2 regions of the Acidovorax sp. GW821-FHT11A03 genome follow, and region 2 is predicted to be linked to the other one. Evidence: riboswitches for the same ligand, from Rfam matches in the RefSeq annotation. Region 2 holds a riboswitch; the other holds the start of a gene.
What was found. Region 2 has a riboswitch for glycine ahead of gcvT (glycine cleavage system aminomethyltransferase GcvT). Riboswitches for the same ligand answer to the same signal wherever they lie in the genome.

Region 1 (11,172 bases), on a different contig from region 2:
TCACGTGGTTGCAGGCCAGGATGGCCGCGCCCGTGCTGGGCAGGTTCTCGTCGCCCTGCACCTTGAAGCGGTAGACGAAACGCGAGGACACCCAGGCCACGAAGCGCAGCAGGTACTCGGGCACCAGCATGAAGATGTAGAACGCCACCACCGCATTGGCCAGGCCGGTGAACAGGAAGATCTGCGGCACCGTGAAGCCGGCGCCCAGCAAGGCACCCGCGATGAGCGAACTCGCGATCATGAACAGCGCGTTCAGGATGTTGTTGGCCGCGATGATGCGCGCGCGGTGCGTGGGCTGGCTGCGCATCTGGATCAGCGCGTACATGGGCACGCTGTACAGGCCCGCGAACAGGCTGAGCAGCGCCAGGTCGAGCATCACGCGCCAGTGCTGGCTCTGCGCGAGAAAGGTGCCAAGGCCCATGATCTCCGCGGGCGGCAGGCTGCGCGCGGCGAAGTACAGGTCGATGGAGAACACGCTCATGCCGATGGCGCCCAGGGGCACCAGGCCGATCTCGACATGGCGGCGCGAGAGCACCTCGCACAGCAGCGAGCCGATGCCGATGCCGATGGAGAACACCACCAGCAGCAGCGAGGCCACCTGCTCGTTGCCGTGCAGCACCTCCTTGGCCAGGCTGGGGAACTGGCTCAGGAACACCGCGCCGAAGAACCACATCCAGCTGATGCCCAGCAGCGAGCGGAACACCACGATGTTGCCATGCGCGAGCCTGAGGTTGCGCCAGGTCTCGGTGAAGGGGTTCCAGTTGATCGTGAGCCCCGGGTCGGTGGCCGGCACCGGGGGAATGAACTGCGCCACGGCGCGCCCCGCCAGCGCGGCCACCACACAGGCCACGGCCACCGTGGTGTGGCCGATGCTCGGCAGCGCCACCAGCAGGCCCCCCGCCACGTTGCCCAGCAGGATGGCCACGAAGGTTCCCATCTCGACCATGCCGTTGCCGCCCGTGAGTTCGCGCTCGTTGAGCACCTGCGGCATGTAGGCGAACTTGACCGGCCCGAACAGCGTGGAGTGCACGCCCATGAGGAAGGTGCACAGCAGCAGGACGGGCACGTTGCCCGCGATGAACCCGAAGGCGGCCACCAGCATGATGGCGATCTCCAGGTTCTTCACGAAGCGGATCATGCGCGTCTTGTCGTACTTGTCGGTGAGCTGCCCCGAGGTGGCCGAGAACAGAAGGAACGGCAGGATGAACAGCGCGCCGATCACCAGCCCCGCCATCGCGGGCGGCAGCCACGACACGCTGAGCTGGTACGTCACCATCACGGTGAATGCGAACTTGAAGAGGTTGTCGTTGGCGGCGCCGGAGAACTGGGTCCAGAAGAACGGGGCGAAGCGCCGCTGGCGCAGCAGCGCGAACTGGTTCGGGTCCTCATGCCCATGGCCCGGGCTGCCCGTGTGCTGCACGGAGTGCACGTGGGGCGCCTGGGGCACGCTGGCTGGGGTGGTCTCGGGGTTCATGCGTTTCTCCTCGTGTCCAATGGGTCGGCGGTGGCTGCTGTGTGTGTTGGTATGGCCCGGCGCACCCGGGGCTGGAGGCCCTGCCCGCGCGCGACACCCATGGTGTGGGCGCCATTCTGCCCGCACATGGCGGCAAATGCGGGGCGCGGTGCGCGGCTGTGGCGCGAAGCCGCCAGCGCATCCAGCGCCATCAGCACCGGCCAGGCAGCGCCAGCCGCCAGCACGTGCTTGAGGCTGTGGCCCGACACCCACTGCGCCGTGGCCTCGAACACAGCATGGTCGGCCGCCTCGAACAGCTTGGCCACGGCGTACATCGCGATCACGGCGCCCAGGTGCACCGGCAGCGTGCCCGCACGCCGGGGCAGCAGGGCCAGCGCCAGCACCACCAGCATCCCGCCCAGCTGCACCACGGCCCAGGGCAGCAGATTGCCGGTGGTGGACCACCACAGCACCGCAGCCGGACCCGCCAGCAACACCGTGCCTGCGGCGGCCCAGCCCGCCCGGGCGCTCACCCGACCACCCGCCGCCAGGCCCAGCAGGCCCGCGAAAGGCAGCACCATGCACAGCCGGTCCCACAGCAGGCCCAGATCGTCGGGCACCGCGTGGTACAGGCCGGAGCCCACGGCCGTGCACACCAGGCCCGCGAAGAACAGGGCCGCGAAGACCCGGGAGGCCGCATCCATGGCCGGGCGCTCCACGCGCCGCAGCCACCGCAGCCCCCACAGGCCGGCGGCGGCGAATGGCAGGTTGCTCAGGACATCCAGCGCGCAAGGGATGCCCCACAGCGCGCGCTGGTCCGCAAAGGCGTGCTGGTGGGTGCTGGCCGGCAGCGCCGGGCCCAGGCACGCCAGCCCCAGCAGCAGCACGGCGAGGCCCAGCAGGGCCCCCTCGGCGCGCGACGGGCCGGGGCGATGGCGAAAGGGAGCGGGAAGAACGGTCATGGTCGTCGTGTCCGTGGGCAGGTGGTGGATCGATGCCGCGCAGTGTCTTCAGCCCAACGGCCCCGGGCCGCGAAAAGTCGCACGGAGGGCCACCCGAAGCACCCTGGGTACCGATAATCGATACCCATGAGCACCACCGCCGACCTCGTTGCCGCCCTGAAAAAGGAACTCAAGACCGCGCAGATGACCTACGCGGACTTGGCCCAGGCCCTGGGCATGGCCGAGTCCAGCGTCAAGCGCATGCTGGCCAAGGGCGACATGCCGCTGTCGCGCATCGACGCTATCTGCCGCGCGCTGGCGCTGGACTTCGCCGACCTGGCGCGCCGCGTGGCCGACAGCCAGCCCTTGCTCAAGGAACTGAGCCAGGAGCAGGAGCGCGCGGTGGTGGCCGACAAGAAGCTGCTGCTCATGGCCATCTGCGTGCTCAGCCAGTGGACGCTGGAGCAGGTGACCACCACCTACCGCCTCACCGAGGCCGAGGGCATCAAGTACCTCGCGCAGCTCGACCGCATCGGCATCATCGAGCTGCGGCCGCTGAACCGCTACCGCCTCAAGCTGGCCAAGACCTTCCGCTGGCGGCCCCACGGGCCGGTGATGAACTACTTTCGCGAGCATGCGCTGCTCGACTATTTCGCGGGCGGCTTCGACGGCCCGGGCGAAGGCGTGCTGCTGGTGCACGGCACCATCAGCCGGGGCCTGGCGCCCGCCTTCATGGAGCGCATGCAGCGCGTGGCGCAGGACTTCGCGCAGCAGCACCTGGCCGACCAGAAACTGCCGCCGCGCGAGCTGGAGGGCTACACCCTGCTGCTGGCCATGCGCAGCTGGGAGTTCGAGGCCTTCACCGGGATGAGACGACTCCCCCCCTGAGCCGCTGCGCGGCGTCCCCCGCGGGGGACGCACCCGGTGGCCCGGCAAAGCCGGTTCCACGGGTGCACCGGCCTTGGGCGCGCCGGTTTCGGAGGGCGATGGCATGGCATGGCGGGGGGCCGGGCGAGCCAGCACAAACACTATCGTTTTGATAGCTTCTTGCGCTTTACCGACAAGCGGTAGAGGGCTAAAAGGTGCTCAGAACAGCCGCCTCCAGCGCACCGAATGCCCGTTTCAGCGCCGGTTGACTCTTTAATGTGAATACACTATTCTTTAAATAGTAAATTTTACCAATTTAAAGATATTAAATGAAGACCACCCGCCAGCAGCAAGATGCCACCCGCCGCCAGATCGTGGCCAGCGCGGTGGACCTCATGACCCGCCAGGGCTTCGACGGCACGACGATGAAGGACATCGCCCGCGCCGCCGGCATTGGCGACGCCACGATCTACAAATACTTCCCGACCAAGGACCGCATCGTGCTGGGCTACCTGGACGACGTGGCCCACCAGGCGCTGGCCGACACCCTGCAGACGCCCGGCTTCGCGGGCTACGGCCTGCAGGAAAAGCTGCAGCGCCTGACCGACGCGGTGCTGGAGCGCCTGCTGGCCGACCGCGAGTTCGTGGCCCAGGTGCGCACTCTGGCGCGGCGCTCGCCGCTGTCGATGCTGGCCGAGCCCCTGGCGGCGCGGCACAGCCTGCGCGAGGCCGTCGCCAGCTTTCTGGAAGCCGCGGAGGCCAGTGGCGAAATCGAGCCCTGCGACTTCAAGGGCATGGCGGGCGGGCTGTACACCGACTACCTGGCCGGTGTGGTGACGTACTGGCTGGCCGACACCTCCGAGGAATTTGCCGACACCACGCAGCTGGTGGACCTCTCGCTCGGCGTGCTGGTGCAGGCGCTGCGCGGAGGGCTCGTCAACCGCGTGTTGCAACTGGGTGGCTTTGTGCTGCGCAGCCAGATGGCCCGCATGGTGCAGCACAGCAGCGGCCTGATGGGCATGCTGCACCTAGCCAGACAGGCCATGGCCAGCGCACCGCCCGGCCCGGCCCCCGCCTACACGGCAGCCGCTGAACCATCCCGGTCGCCGGAGCCTTCCAAACCGCCGCGTGCGCCGCGCAAACCCCGCGCTGCCAGCCCGACACCCGCCGCACAGCCAGTGGCCACGCCCCGCAAGAGGAAGTCCGCATGACCACCGCCCCCGCCGTGCGCGAAATCCAGGTGCCCCCAGGCACCGTCATCCATGCCACCTTGCATGACGCGGATTTTTTTGACGCCTTCACAACGACCGATCCCCGCCCCGCCGCCAGCGCATTGCAGACCTGGCTGGAGGTCTTGGCCAGGACACCGCGGTGGACGGAGCAACTTCTGGCAGTCCGCAACAAGCTGGTGCGGCTGGTGGGCCTCAAGGGCGTGGGGCAGTTGCAGGACGTGCATCCGCTTGCCAGCGGAGCCTCTCCAACCAATGCGCGCAGCTACCGCGTCGGAGACCGCGTGGGCATCTTCCTCATCCGCCATCTGAGCGACACCGAAGTGGTGATGGGGCAGGACGACAAACACCTGGATGTGCAGGTCTCGCTGACCAAGCACGGCCAGCCTGGCAGTGCCCCCACGGTCGTCATCAGCACCGTGGTGCACATCCACAACACGCTGGGCCATGCCTACATGGCCGTCATCACGCCGTTTCACCGCCGCATCGTGCAGGCCATGCTGCAACAACTGGCCGCTTCAAACCATGGCCCGCGCTGACCCGCCGCGCACCAGCCGGCTTGCGCGCGGCACCATCACGGGCCTGGCGGCGGCACGCATCGGCATGGCCCAACTAGGCCATCGCGTGCGCAGCACGCCGTCTGCCCAGGCGCAGGCCGACCACGAGGCCGCCCTGGGCCGCATCCTCTTTGGCGCCCTGGGCCAGCTGCGGGGTTCGGCGCTCAAGGTATCGCAGCTGCTCAGCATGCACCCGGGCCTGCTGCCCGACGGCGTGCGGCAGGAGCTGGCGCGCGCCCACCACCAGGCGCCGCCGCTCAACCGCGCGCTGGTGGGGCGCGTGTTCCGCCAGGCCTTCGGCCAGGAGCCCGAGGCGCTGTTCGACCACTTCGAGCCCACGGCCTTCGCCGCCGCCAGCCTGGGCCAGGTGCACCGCGCACAGCTGGCGGGCCACGGCACGGTGGCCGTCAAGGTGCAGTACCCCGGCATTGCCGCCACCATCGCCAGCGACATGCAGCTGATGCGCACCGCGCTGCGCGCGCTGGCCCACACCGACATGCCCCTGCCCGCCAGCACCGTGGTGGACGGCGTAATGGCCGAGATCGAGGCCACGCTGCTGCGCGAGGTGGACTACCTGCAGGAAGCCGAGCAACTGCAATGGTTTGCGCAGCACGCGGCTTTGCCCGGCGTGGCGCTGGCGCGGCCCATCCTGTCGCACACGCGGGTCCAGGTGCTCACGCAGCAGTTCCTGCCGGGCCAGCACCTGCAGGCCTGGCTGGCCACGCAACCCACACAGCAGCAACGCGATCAGGCCGGGCAGCACCTGTGGGACTGGTTCATGCACTGCACTTTTGTGCTGGGCCGGGTGCATGCCGATCCGCACCCTGGTAATTTTCTGTTCGCCCCCGATGGCACGGTGGGTGTGCTCGACTTTGGCTGCACGCGCAGCCTCTCCGACGGGTTTCGGGCGCAAGTGACACAGGCGTGGTCCGCACTGCAGCGCCCTCCCTCCGACCCGCAGCGCGACGCGCTGGTGCTGCAGGCCTACCAGGCACTCGGGCTCGTCAACGCCGGCCTCTCCGTGCAGGCCTACGCCGCCGAACTCGCCCCCGCACTGGCTGACATGCAGGCCTGGCAGATGGAACCCTTCACGCAGGCGGTTTTCGATTTTGGCGCCAAGACGCCGCCACCCATCACCGCCGCCCGCCACCAGCGCGTGCTGGGCGATCATCTGGTGCAGGTGCCCGGCGAAATGCCGGCGTTCGAGCGCATGTGGATGGGCCTGATGCACCTGCTCACGGGGCTGGGTGCACGGGTGCGCACGCATTGCCCCGCCCTTCTTTCTTCCTAGGAACCCGCCCACATGACCACCCTGACCTCCCCCTCCCCTCGCTCTGCGGCCATGCCGCCTCGCAGCCGCTGGAAGGGCCCGTGGATGCTGGCCGTGGCGCTGCTGCACACGCTGTATGCCGCCGTCGTGTTTCCGACCCAGCTGCAGGAGATCGTGCGGCGCGGCGTTTTCAACAGCGTGCAAAAAGACCCGACCGTGGGCGCCGTGGTCTGGTTTGTGCTGTTCGGCGTGTTGTTCGCGCTGCTGGGCTGGGCCATCCTGCTGGCCGAACGCAACACAGCCATGGCGCCCGTCCCCATGCGCGGGCTCGGTGCCGGGTTGCTGGCACTCACGCTGCTGGGCATCGTGCTCATGCCCGCCTCGGGCTTCTGGCTGGCGCTGCCGCCCGCGCTGGCCCTGTGCTGGCCCCCAAGGCGCTGAAGGCGACGAAGACGGATCGCCGCGCCGCGTCTGCACCTTCCACGGCCACCCTGATTGACTTGAAAACTGTCCATGATGAATACTGCGCTGGTACTGGCAGCCGGGGGCCTCGCCCTGGTGGGCGTTGCGCACTCGGTGCTGGGTGAATTCCTCGTGTTTCGCGCACTGCGCACGCAGGGCGTGGTGCCCACCGGCGGCAAGCCCGTGCTGCACGAGCGGCAGGTGCGCATCCTGTGGGGCACCTGGCACCTGGCCACCGTGCTGGGCTGGGCCCTCAGCGCCCTGCTGTGGCGCCTGGGGACCGTACCCGGGGATGCCAACCTGGGGGCCTGGGTGGCTGACGTGGCCGGGCTGGCCACCTTGGTCAGCGGAATGCTGGTGTTCTATGCCACCGAGGGCAGGCACCCTGCATGGTTTGCCTTGCTGGTGGTGGCGGCCCTGGTGTGGTGGCGTTGACACGCGCAGGCCTGCACCGGACGGCCGCCTGCACGCCCCGGCGTGAAAGAAATCACGAAAAGCCCCGCCTTTGCCGCCACGGGAAACACAACTTCACAAGACTTCGCAATTCGCCTACACCGTCTTGACGCAGCATCTGCACCATGAAGTCTCCGGTTCCGCAAGGAATCATTTTGAGGAGACCATCATGGCCCGCAATGCACTCGCCGCTGCTTCCATCGCCCTGCTGTCGCTGGGCGCCGCGACCGTGGCGCAGGCACAGACCAGCGCCACCGTCGTCATCCAGTCGGGGCAGCCCCACCACTACCAGGCGCCGCCCGCGCCGGTGATGGTGCAGTACGGCCCACCCCCGCCACCGCGCTACGAAGTGGTGCCCCGCCCCCGCCGCGACATGGTGTGGGTCCCTGGGTACTGGGACTGGCGCGGCCACCGCCACGTCTGGATCCAGGGCCACTGGGTAAAGGCCCGCCCGGGCTACTACTACCGCGAGCCCCGCTGGGTGGAGCATGGGGGCCGCTGGGAAATGCGCCCCGGCGGCTGGGACCGCGATGGCGACGGCATCCCCAATCGCTATGACCGCGACCGCGATGGCGATGGCATTCCCAACCGCTACGACCGCGACCATGACAGGGACCGCGACGGCGTGTCCAACCGCCACGACCGCGACCGCGACGGCGACGGCGTGCCGAACCGCCACGACCGCCGCCCGGACAACCCCTATCGCAATTGACGGGGCCTGAGCGCCGCCCGCCCCCCGAGGGCGGCGGGCGCGCCAGGAACTGGCCCTCACCGCCTACGCACACCCCCGCAGGGCGCCTACGCGGCCCGGCTGCCCGTGCCGCCACCATGCAGTGACCGCTTCCGCAAGGAACATCAGGAGAATCCCATGACCTTCATGACCCGCAAGACATTCACCGCAGCCTCCATCGCCTTGATGGCGCTGTGGACCCTCCCGCAGGCGCATGCCGCCACGCAGGGCACCGTCATCGTCCAATCGGGCCAGCCGGAGCGCAGCTACCACGCCACGCAGTACCAGGTGAGGCCCGCGCCCCCTCCCCCCCGCCATGAAGCCGTGCCCCGCCCCCGCCGGGGCCAGGTGTGGGAAGAAGGCCACTGGGAATGGCGTGGCAACCGCTACCAATGGGTGCGCGGCCACTGGGTGCAGGCCCGCGCCGGCCACCAGTATCGCCAGCCGCACTGGGTGGAACGCGAAGGCCGCTGGGAGTTTCAGCGTGGCGGCTGGGACCGTGACGGCGATGGCGTCTCCAACCGCCATGACCGCGACCGGGACGGCGACGGCGTACCGAACCGCCGCGACCAGCAGCCCGACAACCCGCGCCGCAACTGACCCCACGCCCGGCGCGCGCGCCGCGCAGGGCGCCGCCGGTCAGCCCAGTTGAAGTTCGGCGCGCCCCAGGCCGGGAAACTCAGCCACCACCACCGTGCCCGGCGCCACCATCACGGTGCCGGTGCAGGACCCGGTGGTCACCCACTGTCCCGCGCGCAGCCCACCCAGGCTGTGCGCGCCGCCATTGGCCAGCCAGGCGAGCAGGCGCAAGGGATCGCCCGCCGGGTTGCCCCAGCCAGCGTGCCGCACGGCCTGCGCGCCATTCACCGACAGCACCACAGGCTGCCGCATCGGCTGCACCGACTGCGCGCTCTCCGCTCCCGACCCCACGATGAGTGCGCCATGGCAGGCCTGGTCGGCCAGCCGGCTCCACTCGCCTTGCTGCGCCCAGGCGGCGTAGCGCGTGTCGCAGACCTCGATGGCCGCCCGCACCGACGCCACGGCGGACAGCACCTCGGCCTCGCTGTAGGGCTGCGCCCGGGCAGGCAGATCGGCACCCAGTTCGTACACCAGTTCCGCCTCCACACCCAGCACGGCGAAGCCCGCGCAGGACAGGCGCACCACGCCCCCGCCGGCCATCGCAAACACCGAATCGCGCGCCAGGGCCGCCCGCGCAGGCAGCGCCTGCGGCGACGCCGCGCCCACCTTCCAGCCCGCGATCTCGCCGCGCTCGCGCACCACGGCGTCCTGCACGGCATAGGCCTGGGCAGCGTTCTGGGGACGCAATGCGGCGGGCAGGTCGAGCGGACGGGGCGTGCGCCCCAGGCGGGCCATGGTGAGCACGGCCGCGCTGGTCAGCGGATCAAAGGCGGTATCGGGCATCAAGGCGTCCTGGAGAGAAAGGCGAAGGTTCCGGCGGATTATGGCCAACCCCGTGCCCGCAGCATCAGCAACGATTGCGGCTCATTAGCGCGGACAAAGCGGTTTTTGCGCGATGCGGGCTCCTAGAATGGCCCCCGCAGGAGAGTCAGCGGCCCCGCCCGCTTCACCGAAGGCGCAAACTCCCATACACGCTCAGGTCCCGTACTGCACCATTCATCAAAGCCGTCTGGAGAGCCGCTTCGCGCAACGCGAAGCGCACCGAAGGAGCAAACCGCGCGCCATGTGGGCCGCGCGGTGAATCTCTCAGGTACCAAGGACAGGGGGAGCGGCAGCTTGGGCATTCATGCGCCAGCTGCACGCTATTGAATTCATAGCTGCCAGCGCATGTTGTTCTAGCGCCAGAGCCCAGAAAGGCTTTGAAAATCATGCGCGTGATCGTTTTGGGCGCCGGCTTGCTCGGCGTGACTTCGGCTTACTTCCTGCAACAGCGCGGCCACGAGGTGACCGTCATCGACCGCCAGGGTGCGCCCGGCGCCGAGACCAGCTTCGCCAACGGTGGCCAGATCTCGGTGAGCCACGCGGAGCCCTGGGCCAACCCGAGCGCGCCGCTCAAGGTGCTGCAGTGGCTGGGCAAGGAGGATGCTCCACTGCTGTTCCGCCTGCGCGCCGACATGCGGCAATGGCTGTGGGGCCTGTCCTTCCTGCGCAACTGCACGCCCGCGCGCACGCGCCACAACATCGAGCAGATCGTGCGCCTGGGCACGTACAGCCGTGACACGCTGCAGCAGCTGCGCGCGGCCACCGGCCTCCAGTACGACCAGCGCACGCAGGGCATCCTGCACTTCTATACCAACCAAAAGGAATTCGACGGCGCCCTGGCCCCTGCCGAGCAAATGCGCCAACTCGGCTGCGAGCGCCAGGTGATCAGCGCCGACGAGGCCGTGCGCATCGAGCCTGCCCTGGCCCATATCCGCCAGCAGCTGGCCGGAGCCACCTACACGGCCGAGGACGAATCCGGCGACGCCAACCAGTTCACACGCGAGCTGGCCAAGCTGTGTGAAGAGGCGGGCGTGCAGTTCCGCATGGGCCACCACATCACCGCGCTGCGCGAGGCAGGTGGCCGCATCGACCACGTGGAAGTGACCAATGCCGAAGGCCGCTTCGAGCGCGTGCGCGGCGATGCGTTTGTGCTGGCCATGGGCTCGTTCAGCCCACTGCTCGCGCAGCCGCTGGGCATCCAGCTGCCTATCTACCCGGCCAAGGGCTATTCGGTGACCATGCCGGTCAAGGATGCGGGCAAGGCGCACCAGGTGAGCCTCACGGACGACGAGTTCAAGCTCGTGTTCTCGCGCTACACCAGCGAACGGGGTGGCGACCGCCTGCGCATCGCCGGCACGGCCGAATTGAACGGCTACGACCGCCACCTGAACCAGGTGCGCTGCGACGCCATCGTGCGCCGCGTGGAGCAGCTGTTCCCCGGCGCGGGCGATGCCAGCCAGGCCCAGTTCTGGACCGGCCTGCGCCCCGCCACGCCCAGCAACGTGCCGCTGATCGGCGCCACCAAGGTGGCCAACCTCTTCCTCAACACGGGCCACGGCACGCTGGGCTGGACCCACGCCTGCGGCTCGGGCAAGGCCCTGGCCGACATCGTGAGCGGCCGGGTGCCCGAGGTGGACTTTGCATTCCAGGGTCTGCAGGGCTGCGCTCCCGGCAAGGCGCTGGTGCCATCGCGCACCACGGCCTGAACGGGAGCACAGCGGGGTTGCAGCACCGCCGCGCAGGCGGGCG
Region 2 (11,172 bases):
AGCAGCAACACACCCAGCTCCTCCTCCAGCGCGGCGATGCGGCTGGACATGGCCGACTGCGTGAGAAACAGCTTTTCCGCGGCGCGCGTGACACTTTTGAGGGAGGCCACCCAGTAGAAGGCTTCGACGAAACGCAGGTTCATGGCGAGGGGTCCCAGGGCATCACTGACGAATGGCTGACGGGGCGCGCGCACCGCCTTGGTGCGCAGGAGCGCGCCAGGCTGGGTGGCGTCATGCCGTCCGGTGCAAAAACGGCGCCATTCTGCAACGGCCGACTCCACAGCACTTTTTGCCGGCAGGAAAAAAGAGGCCACGGCGCAACGCCTGGTGACCCAGGGCATGGCGCGCCGTGCGCGCCGCCAGCGCAGTGCATGGACGACACGGATCAGGACCATCGATGTCCGAACCCCTCCCTCTGCACTGCAGCGCCACGCTGAGGCGAATCAGCCCGCAAACAGTGGCAGGTCTGCCTTCTTGAGCGTGCGCAGCACGAAGCTCGAGCGGCTGTGGCGTATGCCCTTGATCTTGTAGAGCTTCTCGCGCAGCAGGCGCTCGTAGTCGCGCGTGTCCTTGACCACGATGCGCAGCAGATAGTCATAGTCGCCGGAGACCAGATGCGCCTCGATCACCTCGGGAATGCTGGCCAGCGTTTCGCCAAACTTTTCAAGCGTGTTGTCCGAATGGCTGTCCAGCGTGACCTGCACGAGCACCGTGTCCGCCAGGTCCAGCGACTGCGGGTTGATGCGCACGGTGTAGCCCTGGATGACACCGGCCTCTTCCATCTTCTTGATGCGGCCCCAGCACGGCGAAGCGCTCAGGCCCACCGCCTGGCCGATCTCCTGCAGGCTGGCACGGGCGTTTCCCTGAAGCACAGCGAGAATTTTTCTGTCAAGACGATCCATGGCCACAATTATTCATGAATATCACCATATGCAGCAAATTTTTCTGCAAATTTGAAAATTCAAGCGAAACATGGAAAGAACTGCTGCGCCTCGCAGCGCATACTTTGGACATCAAGGCGCTCTTACCGGAGCGCACAAACTGACAGGGCCCCGGAATGGTTACCGCCAGACCGGGGCGCTTGACAAGCAAGCACCTACCTTCGCGGCCGCCCGGCTGCCCCTCCCCCCCTCCCCCTTGCCTGGCCCAGGCCAGCAGCCTGCCTTTGTCGCCCCGGCGACGATTGCCTCCTTCCAGCGCGTTAATAAGCACGCTTACCAGCACAAACCCCGATGCCCGGGGCCATGCTGCAGCGCCATAATTTTCAGGACCGCCAACCCATGCTGCCAGCACCCTTTCCGCTGGTGCGTGCAAGGGGGCGCGGCAAGAAACATACTCACAGGAGACACCATGCAATTGACTTCCCTCGCTGCGGGCCTGGGCCTTGCGCTCGGCTTGATGGCCACCGCCAGCGCGCAGACCACCACGCTCAAGATCGGCTACGCCACGGCGCCCGATTCGCACTACGGCGTGGGCTCCAAGGTCTTCTGCGACGAAGTCGAGAAAGGCACGCAGGGGCGCTACAAGTGCCAGTACTTCCCCAACTCCGCGCTGGGCGGCGAGCGCGAGCAGATCGAGGCCATCCAGCTCGGCACGCAGGACCTGGTGAACACCTCCACCGGCCCCGTGGGCAATTTCGTGCCCGAAGTGAAGATCGTGGACATCCCCTTCCTGTTCCGCGACTACGACCATGCGCGCAAGGTGATGGACGGCCCCATCGGCCAGGACATCCTGACCAAGTTCCCGAGCAAGGGCATCATCGCGCTGGCCTGGACGGAGAACGGTTTCCGCCACATGACCAACAGCAAGCGCGACATCGTCAAGCCCGAGGACGCCAAGGGCCTGAAGATGCGCACCATGGAGAACAAGGTGCACATGGACGGCTACCGCACCTTCGGCATCCTGCCCACGCCCATGGCCTTCCCCGAGCTGTTCGGCGCCATGCAGCAGGGCACGGTGGACGGCCAGGAGAACCCCATCCCCGTGATCCTGTCGGCCAAGTTCTCGCAGGTGCAAAAGCACCTGTCGCTCACCGGCCACGTGTACTCGCCGGCGCTGCTGCTGCTCTCGCCCAAGGTCTGGAACAAGCTCAATGACGCGGACAAGAAGGTCTTTACCGATGCCGCCAAGAGCGCCTCGGTGGCCCAGCGCAAGAAGGTCAACGACGACGAGAACAACGGCATCGCCCTGCTGGAGCAGCAAGGCATGAAGGTCACCAAGACGGTGGACGGCGCGGCCTTCCGCGAAGCCCTCAAGCCCGCCTATGTGGGCTACGCCAAGGAGTTCGGCGCCGACAACATCAAGAAGATCCAGGACGTTCGTTAACTCTTTTGAGCGACTCACACAGCCCTCCTGGCGTCGTTGTTGCGTCTTGCCGTACTGGTTGTACTGTCTGCGACGCAACGCCTAGCCAGGACCGCTTCGCTGGGCTGTGTGAGCCGCTCTTGACCCGCGCCCCGCATCGCCCGGCCCACACAAGGCGCCGGGCGCTTTTGCTTTGACCCTGCACGCCCTTGTCCAAGACCGTCCCGTGAAAACCTTCGAACGCTATTTTCTGGCCGCCAACCGCTGGGCATTGATCCTGCTGCTGGCGGCCATGTCCATCATCATCTTCACCAACGTGGTGATGCGCTACGTCACCCACAACTCGCTCGAATGGGCCGAGGAGGTGTCGCGCCACATGATGATCTGGCTGACCTTCCTGGGCGCCGGCCCCGTGCTGCGCTATGGCGGCCACATCGCGGTGGAGAACCTGCAGGATGCCCTGCCCCGCGCGGGCGCCATCGCCCTGCGTGCCGTGGTCGCGGCCTTGCTGTTCGCCTTCTTCGGCTTCATGGTCTGGTACGGCTGGCTGTACATGCAGCGCACCATGTTCCAGATGACGGCCGTGACGCAGATCCCGTTCGCCTACATCTACAGCGCCATGCTGATCGGCGGCGTGCTGCTGATCGTGCACTTTTTGTTCATCGTGCGCGGCTACGTGCTCGACCGCAACTTTGCGGCCGATGAACACTTCGATGCGAATGCGAGTGCCTCCCTATGAGCGCGTCCATCATCCTCATCGTTTCGGCCTGCCTGTTCCTGGCCATGGGCGTGCCCGTGGCGTTTGCGCTGGGCCTGGCCACCGCGGCCACGCTGATCCTGGCCGAGAGCTACCCGCTGATGGTGCTGCTCAAGGAAACCTTCACCGGCATCGACAGCTTTCCACTGATGGCCGTGCCCTTCTTCATCCTCGCGGCCGAACTCATGAGCGGCGGCTCGCTGACCGAGGTGCTGCTGAGGTTTGCCGGGCAGTTCGTGGGCCACAAGCGCGGCGGGCTGGGCTACACCAACGTGGTCTCGCTGACCTTCTTCTCAGGCATCTCGGGCTCGGCGCTGGCCGATGCGGCGGGGCCGGGGTCGATGCTGATCCGCATGATGGACAAGGCCGGCTACGACCGTTCGTACGCGGCGGCTCTCACGGCCTCGACGGCCATCGTCGGGCCCATCATCCCGCCGTCCATCATCATGATCATCTATGCGCTGCAGGATGAAACGGTGTCGGTGGGTGCGCTGTTCGTGGCCGGCCTGCTGCCGGGCCTGCTGATCGCGGTGGCCATGTGCGTCGTGAACTTCCACGTCTCCAAGAAGCGCAACTACAAGGGCGACGGCCGGATGCCGCCGCTGGCCGAGATCCTGCAGACCACCTGGAAGGCGCTGCCCGCCATTTTGCTGCCGGTGGTGATCCTGGGCGGCATGCGCGCCGGCTGGTTCACGCCCACCGAGGCCTCGGTGGTGGCGGTGTTCTATGCGCTGGTGTGCGGCAAGTTCGTCTACCGCACGCTGCAGTGGAAGGCGCTGCCCGACATCCTGGCACGCTCGGCCCTGCTGTCGGCCTCGGTGCTGATCATCATCGGGCTGTCGGCCGCGTTCGCGTGGATCCTGACCATCGAGGGCATTCCGCAGCAGATGGCCGACTGGCTGGTGGGCATGAACCTCTCGCCGTGGATGTTCCTCATCATCGTGAACATCTTCCTGCTGCTGTTCGGCATCTTCATCGAGCCGCTGCCGGGCGTGATGGTGCTGGCGCCCATCCTCGCGCCCGTGGCCGTGAAGCTGGGAATCGACCCCATCCACTTCGCGATGGTGGTGATCTACAACCTCACGCTGGGGATGATCACGCCGCCCGTGGGCGGGCTGCTGTTCGTCACCTGCAACGTCTCGCGCGTACCGATGTCGCAACTGGTGCGCGAGCTGGTGCCCTTCCTTTGGGCGCATGGCGTGGTGCTGGTGGTGCTGACCTTCATCCCGCAGCTGTCGACCTGGCTGCCGAAGGTGCTCGGGTTCATCAAATAGCGTCTGCGCGGCTTCAGCCAGCGGATATACTGGCGACCGTCAGGAGAGAGCCCCTTCCTTCAACGAAAGGGGCCGCCGAAGGCGCAGGCAGCAGCCGAACGCTCAGGCAAAAGGACTGGCAACCGCCCGCAGTGATGCGGGCGTTCCCTTGCTGGAGAGAGATGGACCGTGCAGCACGGCACCCATCCACCGAAGGAGCAAGCCGCGCGGCCAGCCAGGGCGCTGCGGTGAATCTCTCAGGTAAAGCGGACAGCAGGGCAAATCCCGCGACCCATGGGGCCGCGGCCACCATTTGCCCCGGAGTCCGCCTTGACCACCCCTACCGCCCCGCTGCTGACCACCCCTCTCAACGCCCTGCACACCGAGCTGGGCGCCCGCATGGTGCCGTTTGCGGGTTACTCCATGCCCGTGCAGTACCCTGCCGGCCTGATGGCCGAGCACCTGCACACGCGCAACGCGGCGGGTTTGTTCGACGTCTCGCACATGGGCCAGCTCAAGCTTGTCGGCCCCGGCGCCGCTGCCGCGTTCGAAACCCTGATGCCCGTCGACGTGATCGACCTGCCCGTGGGCAAGCAGCGCTACGGCCTGCTGCTCACCGACGAAGGCACGGTCATCGACGACCTGATGTTCTTCAACCAGGGCAATGACACCCTGTTCGTCATCGTCAACGGCGCCTGCAAGGTAGGCGACATCGCGCACATCCAGGCACGCATCGGCCAGCGCTGCGACGTCATCCCCATGCCCGACCACGCCCTGCTTGCGCTGCAAGGCCCGCAGGCAGTCACCGCCCTGGCGCGCCTGGCACCCGGCGTCGAAAAGCTGGTATTCATGACGGGTGGCGACTTTTCCATTGCGGGCTGCGACTGCTTCGTGACCCGCAGCGGCTACACCGGGGAGGACGGCTTCGAGATCTCGGTGCCCGCGTCCCAGGCCGAAACCCTGGCGCGCGCGCTGCTGGCCGAGCCCGAGGTCAAGCCCATCGGGCTGGGCGCCCGCAACTCGCTGCGCCTGGAAGCCGGCCTGTGCCTGTACGGCAACGACATCGACACCACGACCACCCCGCCCGAGGCGGCGCTGAACTGGGCCATCCAGAAGGTGCGCCGCACCGGCGGCGCGCGCGCGGGCGGCTTCCCCGGTGCCGACAAGGTGCTGTCGCAGATCGACAACCCCGCCAGCCTGCAACGCAAGCGCGTGGGCCTGGTCGCGCTGGAACGCGTGCCCGTGCGCGAGCACACCGAACTGCAAGGCCCCGACGGGCAGAAGATCGGCGAAGTGACCAGCGGCCTGCTGGGTCCCACCGTGGACAAGCCGGTGGCCATGGGCTACGTGGCGCCAACCTTTGCCGCCGTCGGCACGCGCGTCAACGCCATCGTGCGCGGCAAGGCCGTGCCCATGGAGGTGGTGTCCATGCCGTTCACGCCTGCGCGCTACCACCGCGGCTGACCCTCTGCAACCGCCCCAGCCCGGCTAAAGTGGCGGCTGGCATCGGCACTTTTTCTGTTTACCCCTTTTTTTGGAGCTTCCCCCATGACCATCAAGTATTCCAAGGACCACGAGTGGATCGACATCTCCGACCACGAAGCCGCCACCGTGGGCATCACGCTGCATGCCCAGGACGCCCTGGGCGACGTGGTCTTCGTGGACCTCCCCGAGGTCGGCACGACCTTCACCCAGGGTGACGTGGCCGGCGTGGTCGAGTCCGTGAAGGCCGCGGCCGACGTGTACATGCCTGTCACCGGCGAAGTCGTCGAAGTGAACGAAGCACTGCGCGCCGACCCCTCGCTGGCCAACAGCGATCCCATGGGTGCCGGCTGGTTCTTCAAGGTCCATGTGACGGACATGCTGCAGTTCGATGCGCTCATGGACGAACCCGCCTACGCCGAGTTCGCCAAGAACGCCTGACCCTCCGATGCCCCGCGGCCCGGCACCTCCCCGCCGGGCCAATGTGTTTCCTTGCACTGTGCCGCCGCCGATGACCTCCCAAGCCCCCCTGCCCACCCTCGCCGCACTCGAGAACACCACCGAGTTCCTGCCCCGCCATATCGGCATCGACGCAGCCGACGAAGCCCACATGCTGTCCGTGATCGGCGAAGCCTCGCGCAGCGCGCTCATCGAGAGCATCGTGCCGCGCTCCATCGCGCGCAGCCGCGCGATGTCGCTGCCCCGGCCCGCCACGGAAGCCGCTGCGCTGGCCGAACTCAAGGCAATGGCGTCCAAGAACAAGGTTCTGCGGAGCTTCATCGGCCAGGGCTACTACGACACGCACACGCCGGGCGTCATCCTGCGCAACATTCTCGAAAACCCCGCCTGGTACACCGCCTACACGCCCTACCAGGCCGAGATCTCGCAGGGCCGCATGGAGGCGCTGGTCAACTTCCAGACCATGGTGTGCGACCTGACCGGCATGCCGATCGCCAACGCGTCCATGCTGGATGAAGCCACGGCCGCCGCCGAGGCCATGACCCTGGCCAGGCGCTCGGTCAAGAGCAAGAGCAATGTGTTCGTGGTGGCCGGCGACGCGCACCCGCAGACCATCGAAGTCATCCAGACCCGCGCCAGGCCCCTGGGCCTGGAAGTGCGCCTGGCCAACTCCGCCGAGGAATGGAACGACCTGCTGGCCGGCGACTACTTCGCCGTGCTGGCCCAGTACCCCGCCACCAGCGGCCGCATCGACGACCTGCGCGCCGATGTGGACAAGGCGCATGCCAAGCAAGCCGCCTTCATCGTGGCCGCCGACCTGCTGGCCCTGACGCTCATCACGCCCCCGGGGGAATACGGCGCCGACATCGTGGTCGGCACCACCCAGCGCTTTGGCATGCCCATGGGCGCGGGCGGCCCGCACGCCGCCTACATGGCCTGCCGCGACGAGTTCAAGCGCAGCCTGCCCGGCCGCCTGGTGGGCGTGAGCGTGGACGTGCACGGCCAGCCCGCCTACCGCCTGGCGCTGCAGACGCGCGAGCAGCACATCCGCCGCGAAAAGGCCACGTCCAATATCTGCACTGCGCAGGTGCTGCCTGCCGTGATCGCCAGCATGTACGCCGTGTACCACGGCCCGGACGGCCTGAAACGCATCGCGCAGCGCGTGGCCAGCTACACGGCCATCCTGGCCAGGGGACTCACGCAGCTAGGCGCCCCCGTGCGCCCCCAGGGCTGCTTCGACACGCTCACGCTCAAAACCGACGGCGCTACCAAATCAATAGCTGCTCGCGCAGTGCAGATGGGCGCCAACCTGCGAATTTACTTCGAGAACTACCTCTGCATCTCGCTCGACGAGACAACCACGCGCGCCGATGTCGAACTGCTGTGGAAGATCTTCGCCCAGGACGGCCAGGCCCTGCCCACCTTCGAGGCGTTCGAGCACGGCGTGGAGCCGCTGATTCCCGCCGGGCTGCGCCGCGCCAGCAGCTACCTCACGCACCCGGTGTTCAACACCCACCACTCCGAAACCGGCATGCTGCGCTACATCCGCCAGCTGTCCGACAAGGACCTCGCGCTCGACCGCAGCATGATCCCGCTGGGCAGCTGCACCATGAAGCTCAACGCCACGAGCGAGATGATCCCCATCACCTGGCCCGAATTCGCCGGCGTGCACCCGTTTGCCCCCGCCGACCAGCTCCAGGGCTACCGCGAACTGGATGAACAGCTGCGTGCCTGGCTGTGCGAAGCGACCGGCTACGCGGGCATCAGCCTGCAGCCCAACGCCGGCTCGCAGGGCGAATATGCCGGCCTGCTGGCCATCAAGGCCTACCACGAGGCCCAGGGCGAGGGCCACCGCAACATCTGCCTGATCCCCAGCAGCGCGCACGGCACCAACCCCGCCAGTGCCCAGATGGTGGGCATGCAGGTGGTGGTGACGGCCTGCGACGCCAATGGCAACGTGGACCTGGCGGACCTGAAGGCCAAGTGCGAGCTGCACAGCGCGCACTTGGCCTGCGTGATGATCACCTACCCCAGCACGCACGGCGTGTTCGAGACCCAGGTGAAGGAGCTGTGTGCCCTGGTGCACAGCCACGGCGGGCGCGTCTACGTGGACGGCGCCAACATGAACGCCCTGGTGGGCGTGGCCGCCCCCGGCGAGTTCGGCGGCGACGTGAGCCACCTGAACCTGCACAAGACCTTCTGCATTCCCCATGGCGGCGGCGGCCCCGGCGTGGGCCCCGTGTGCGTAGTGGAAGACCTCGTGCCCTACCTGCCCGGCCAGCCCGGCCGTGGCGACCAGCCCCTGGAGCCGAGCGCCGGCAAGGTCGGCCCCGTCAGCGCCGCCCCGCTGGGCAACGCCGCGGTGCTGCCCATCAGCTGGATGTACTGCCGCATGATGGGTGCCGAGGGCCTGCAGGCCGCGACCGAGACAGCCATCCTCAGCGCCAACTACATCAGCGCGCGCCTGAAGGACCACTACCCCACGCTCTACGCCTCGGCCAACGGCCATGTGGCGCACGAGTGCATCCTGGACCTGCGCGGCCTCAAGGACACCAGCGGCGTGATGGCCGAGGACGTGGCCAAGCGCCTGATCGACTACGGCTTCCATGCGCCCACGCTGTCCTTCCCCGTGCCCAACACGCTGATGGTGGAGCCCACCGAAAGCGAAACGCTGTTCGAGATCGACCGCTTCATCGACGCGATGATCGCCATCCGCGAGGAAATCCGGCAAATCGAAAATGGCGCGCTGCCGCAGGACGACAACCCGCTCAAGAACGCGCCGCACACGGCGCAAAGCCTGCTGGGCGCGCAGTGGACCCGCCCCTACGCCCGCGAGACCGCCGCCTATCCCGTGGCCGCCCTGCGCAGCAGCAAGTACTGGTCGCCCGTGGGGCGCGTGGACAACGTGTGGGGCGACCGCAACCTGGCGTGCAGCTGCATCCCGGTGTCCGACTACGCCTGATCCCAGCGGGCAGGCGCCCGGCGCCGTTCCTCCCCGCCCACCACAAGCCTTCGTGCGGCCTGCCCGCACGAAGGCTTTTTTATTGCCCGGCCCCCACCGGCGGCCCACGGGCAGCCGCCGGAACGCGACTAAGATCGCGGGCTGTCCGATACCCCCACCTCCAAGGAGACCCCTTTGCGAAACCTTTTTTGCGCACTGCTTGCCGGCTTTGTGATCGCCCCCGCCGCCATGGCGCAGGCCAAGCCCGTCACCACGGCCAGCGGCCTGGTCTATGAGTCCCTCAAGGAAGGCACGGGCGAATCGCCCAAGGCCACCGACACGGTGAAGGTGCACTACAAGGGCACGTTCCTGGACGGCAAGGAATTCGACAGCTCCTACAAGCGCGGCGAGCCCACCGAGTTCCCGCTCAACCGCGTGATCCCCTGCTGGACCGAAGGCGTGCAGCGCATGAAACCCGGCGGCAAGGCCAAGCTGACCTGCCCGGCAGCGATTGCCTATGGCGAGCGCGGCGCTGGCGGGGTGATTCCGCCCAACAGCACGCTCAACTTCGAGATCGAGCTGATCTCGGTGCGCAAGTAAGAAGACCCATGCTGCTGAAGGTGGGTGACCTCGCGCGGCGCACCGGCCTCACGGTGCGCACGCTGCACCACTACGACGAAATCGGGCTCCTCAAGCCCTCGGGCCGGTCGGACGCCGGCTACCGGCTGTACAGCCAGGCCGACGTGCAGCGGCTGCATGGCATCCAGACCATGCGGCAGATGGGCCTGCCGCTCAGCGACATCGGCGACCTGCTGGTGGGCGACACCATGGCGCCCGAGCGCATCATCGGCCAGCAGATCCGCGCGCTCGACCAACAGATATCGCAAGCCACCGAACTGCGCGGCCGCCTGACCATGCTGCGCGATGGCCTGATGGCAGGGGCCGAGCCCGACATGGGCAACTGGCTCGAAGCGCTGGCGCTCATGACGACCTATGGCAAGTACTTCAGCTCGGCCGAGCTCAAGCAGATCTTCACCAACTGGAGCCTGATCGAAGCCGACTGGCTGGTCGTGAAGGACCTGGTGCAGAGCGCCATGGACCGCCAGCTGCCGCCCGACGCCCCGGAGGTGCAGGCGCTGGCGTACCGCTGGATGGCGCTGATGCTGCACTGGATGGGCGGCGACATGGACCTGCTGGAGCGCTGGGGCCACATGTTCCGCACCGAGCCCACCACCCACGGCCGCAACCATGCGCCGCCGGGCGAAATGATCGAGTACGTCGAAGTCGCCATCAAGCTGCGCATGAACCTGCTCGACAAGTACCTGACCCGCGACGACCTGCGCGCGCTGGGCCATGTGCCCCACACCCAGTGGGCGGCGCTGGAGTGCTCGGTGCAGCAACTGCTGGCGCGCGGAGTGGCCCCGCAGCACGCCGACGCTGCGGCGGCGGCACGGCGCTGGGATGCGCTGTTCGGCCAGCTGACACGCAACGACGCGGCGCTGCGCCAGAAGCTGCTCACCGCGTCGATGCAGGAGCCCTTGCTGCAGGCGGGCTCGCCACTGAGCGCGCCCGTGCGTGCGTACCTGCACGCTGCCCTCGCCCACGTGCATGCCGCCGCTGCGGGGCCAGCCGCGCCACCCATCCGTAAAAAAACAGTAAAAATCGCTTGACCCTCACGCAACGTGAGGCTTGACAGTCGGTCTTCTGACAGACCGACCCATGACTGCCGACCCTTCCTCTCCCGTTCTCCCCGCATCCCCTGCCGCCGCAGGGCGCCTGCACGCGCTGGACCACCTGCGCGCCACCATGATGTGGCTGGGCATCGTGCTGCACGCATCCATCGCGTACATGGCAGCCCCCTCGCCCCTGCCCTGGCACGACGACCTGTCCACGCCCGTGGCCGACCTGCTGGTGGCGGTGATCCACGCGTTTCGCATGCCGCTGTTCTTCATCCTGGCGGGGTTCTTCGTGGCACT

Region 1: linked by a shared signal. The riboswitch ahead of AC1RVY_RS20530 (D-amino acid dehydrogenase) and the one ahead of gcvT (glycine cleavage system aminomethyltransferase GcvT) in region 2 are both predicted to bind glycine.

What each region holds. Positions count from the first base shown of each region.
Region 1 covers NZ_JBXASG010000008.1:164,763-175,934, reverse strand. Annotated here, with positions in the region: gene AC1RVY_RS20585 (MFS transporter) at 1-1,474, opposite strand, end outside; gene AC1RVY_RS20580 (hypothetical protein) at 1,471-2,415, opposite strand; gene AC1RVY_RS20575 (helix-turn-helix domain-containing protein) at 2,542-3,282, shown strand; gene AC1RVY_RS20570 (TetR/AcrR family transcriptional regulator) at 3,591-4,472, shown strand; gene AC1RVY_RS20565 (DUF2867 domain-containing protein) at 4,469-5,029, shown strand; gene AC1RVY_RS20560 (ABC1 kinase family protein) at 5,016-6,338, shown strand; gene AC1RVY_RS20555 (DUF6463 family protein) at 6,351-6,758, shown strand; gene AC1RVY_RS20550 (hypothetical protein) at 6,834-7,214, shown strand; gene AC1RVY_RS20545 (YXWGXW repeat-containing protein) at 7,402-7,944, shown strand; gene AC1RVY_RS20540 (thrombospondin type 3 repeat-containing protein) at 8,110-8,562, shown strand; gene AC1RVY_RS20535 (2-keto-4-pentenoate hydratase) at 8,602-9,384, opposite strand; glycine riboswitch at 9,601-9,714, shown strand; gene AC1RVY_RS20530 (D-amino acid dehydrogenase) at 9,810-11,129, shown strand.
Region 2 covers NZ_JBXASG010000013.1:80,901-92,072, reverse strand. Annotated here, with positions in the region: gene AC1RVY_RS26140 (LysR family transcriptional regulator) at 1-143, opposite strand, end outside; gene AC1RVY_RS26135 (Lrp/AsnC family transcriptional regulator) at 444-902, opposite strand; gene AC1RVY_RS26130 (TRAP transporter substrate-binding protein) at 1,351-2,325, shown strand; gene AC1RVY_RS26125 (TRAP transporter small permease) at 2,531-3,043, shown strand; gene AC1RVY_RS26120 (TRAP transporter large permease) at 3,040-4,335, shown strand; glycine riboswitch at 4,366-4,463, shown strand; glycine riboswitch at 4,477-4,598, shown strand; gene gcvT (glycine cleavage system aminomethyltransferase GcvT) at 4,645-5,778, shown strand; gene gcvH (glycine cleavage system protein GcvH) at 5,863-6,237, shown strand; gene gcvP (aminomethyl-transferring glycine dehydrogenase) at 6,308-9,217, shown strand; gene AC1RVY_RS26100 (FKBP-type peptidyl-prolyl cis-trans isomerase) at 9,392-9,796, shown strand; gene AC1RVY_RS26095 (MerR family transcriptional regulator) at 9,805-10,866, shown strand; gene AC1RVY_RS26090 (acyltransferase family protein) at 10,916-11,172, shown strand, end outside.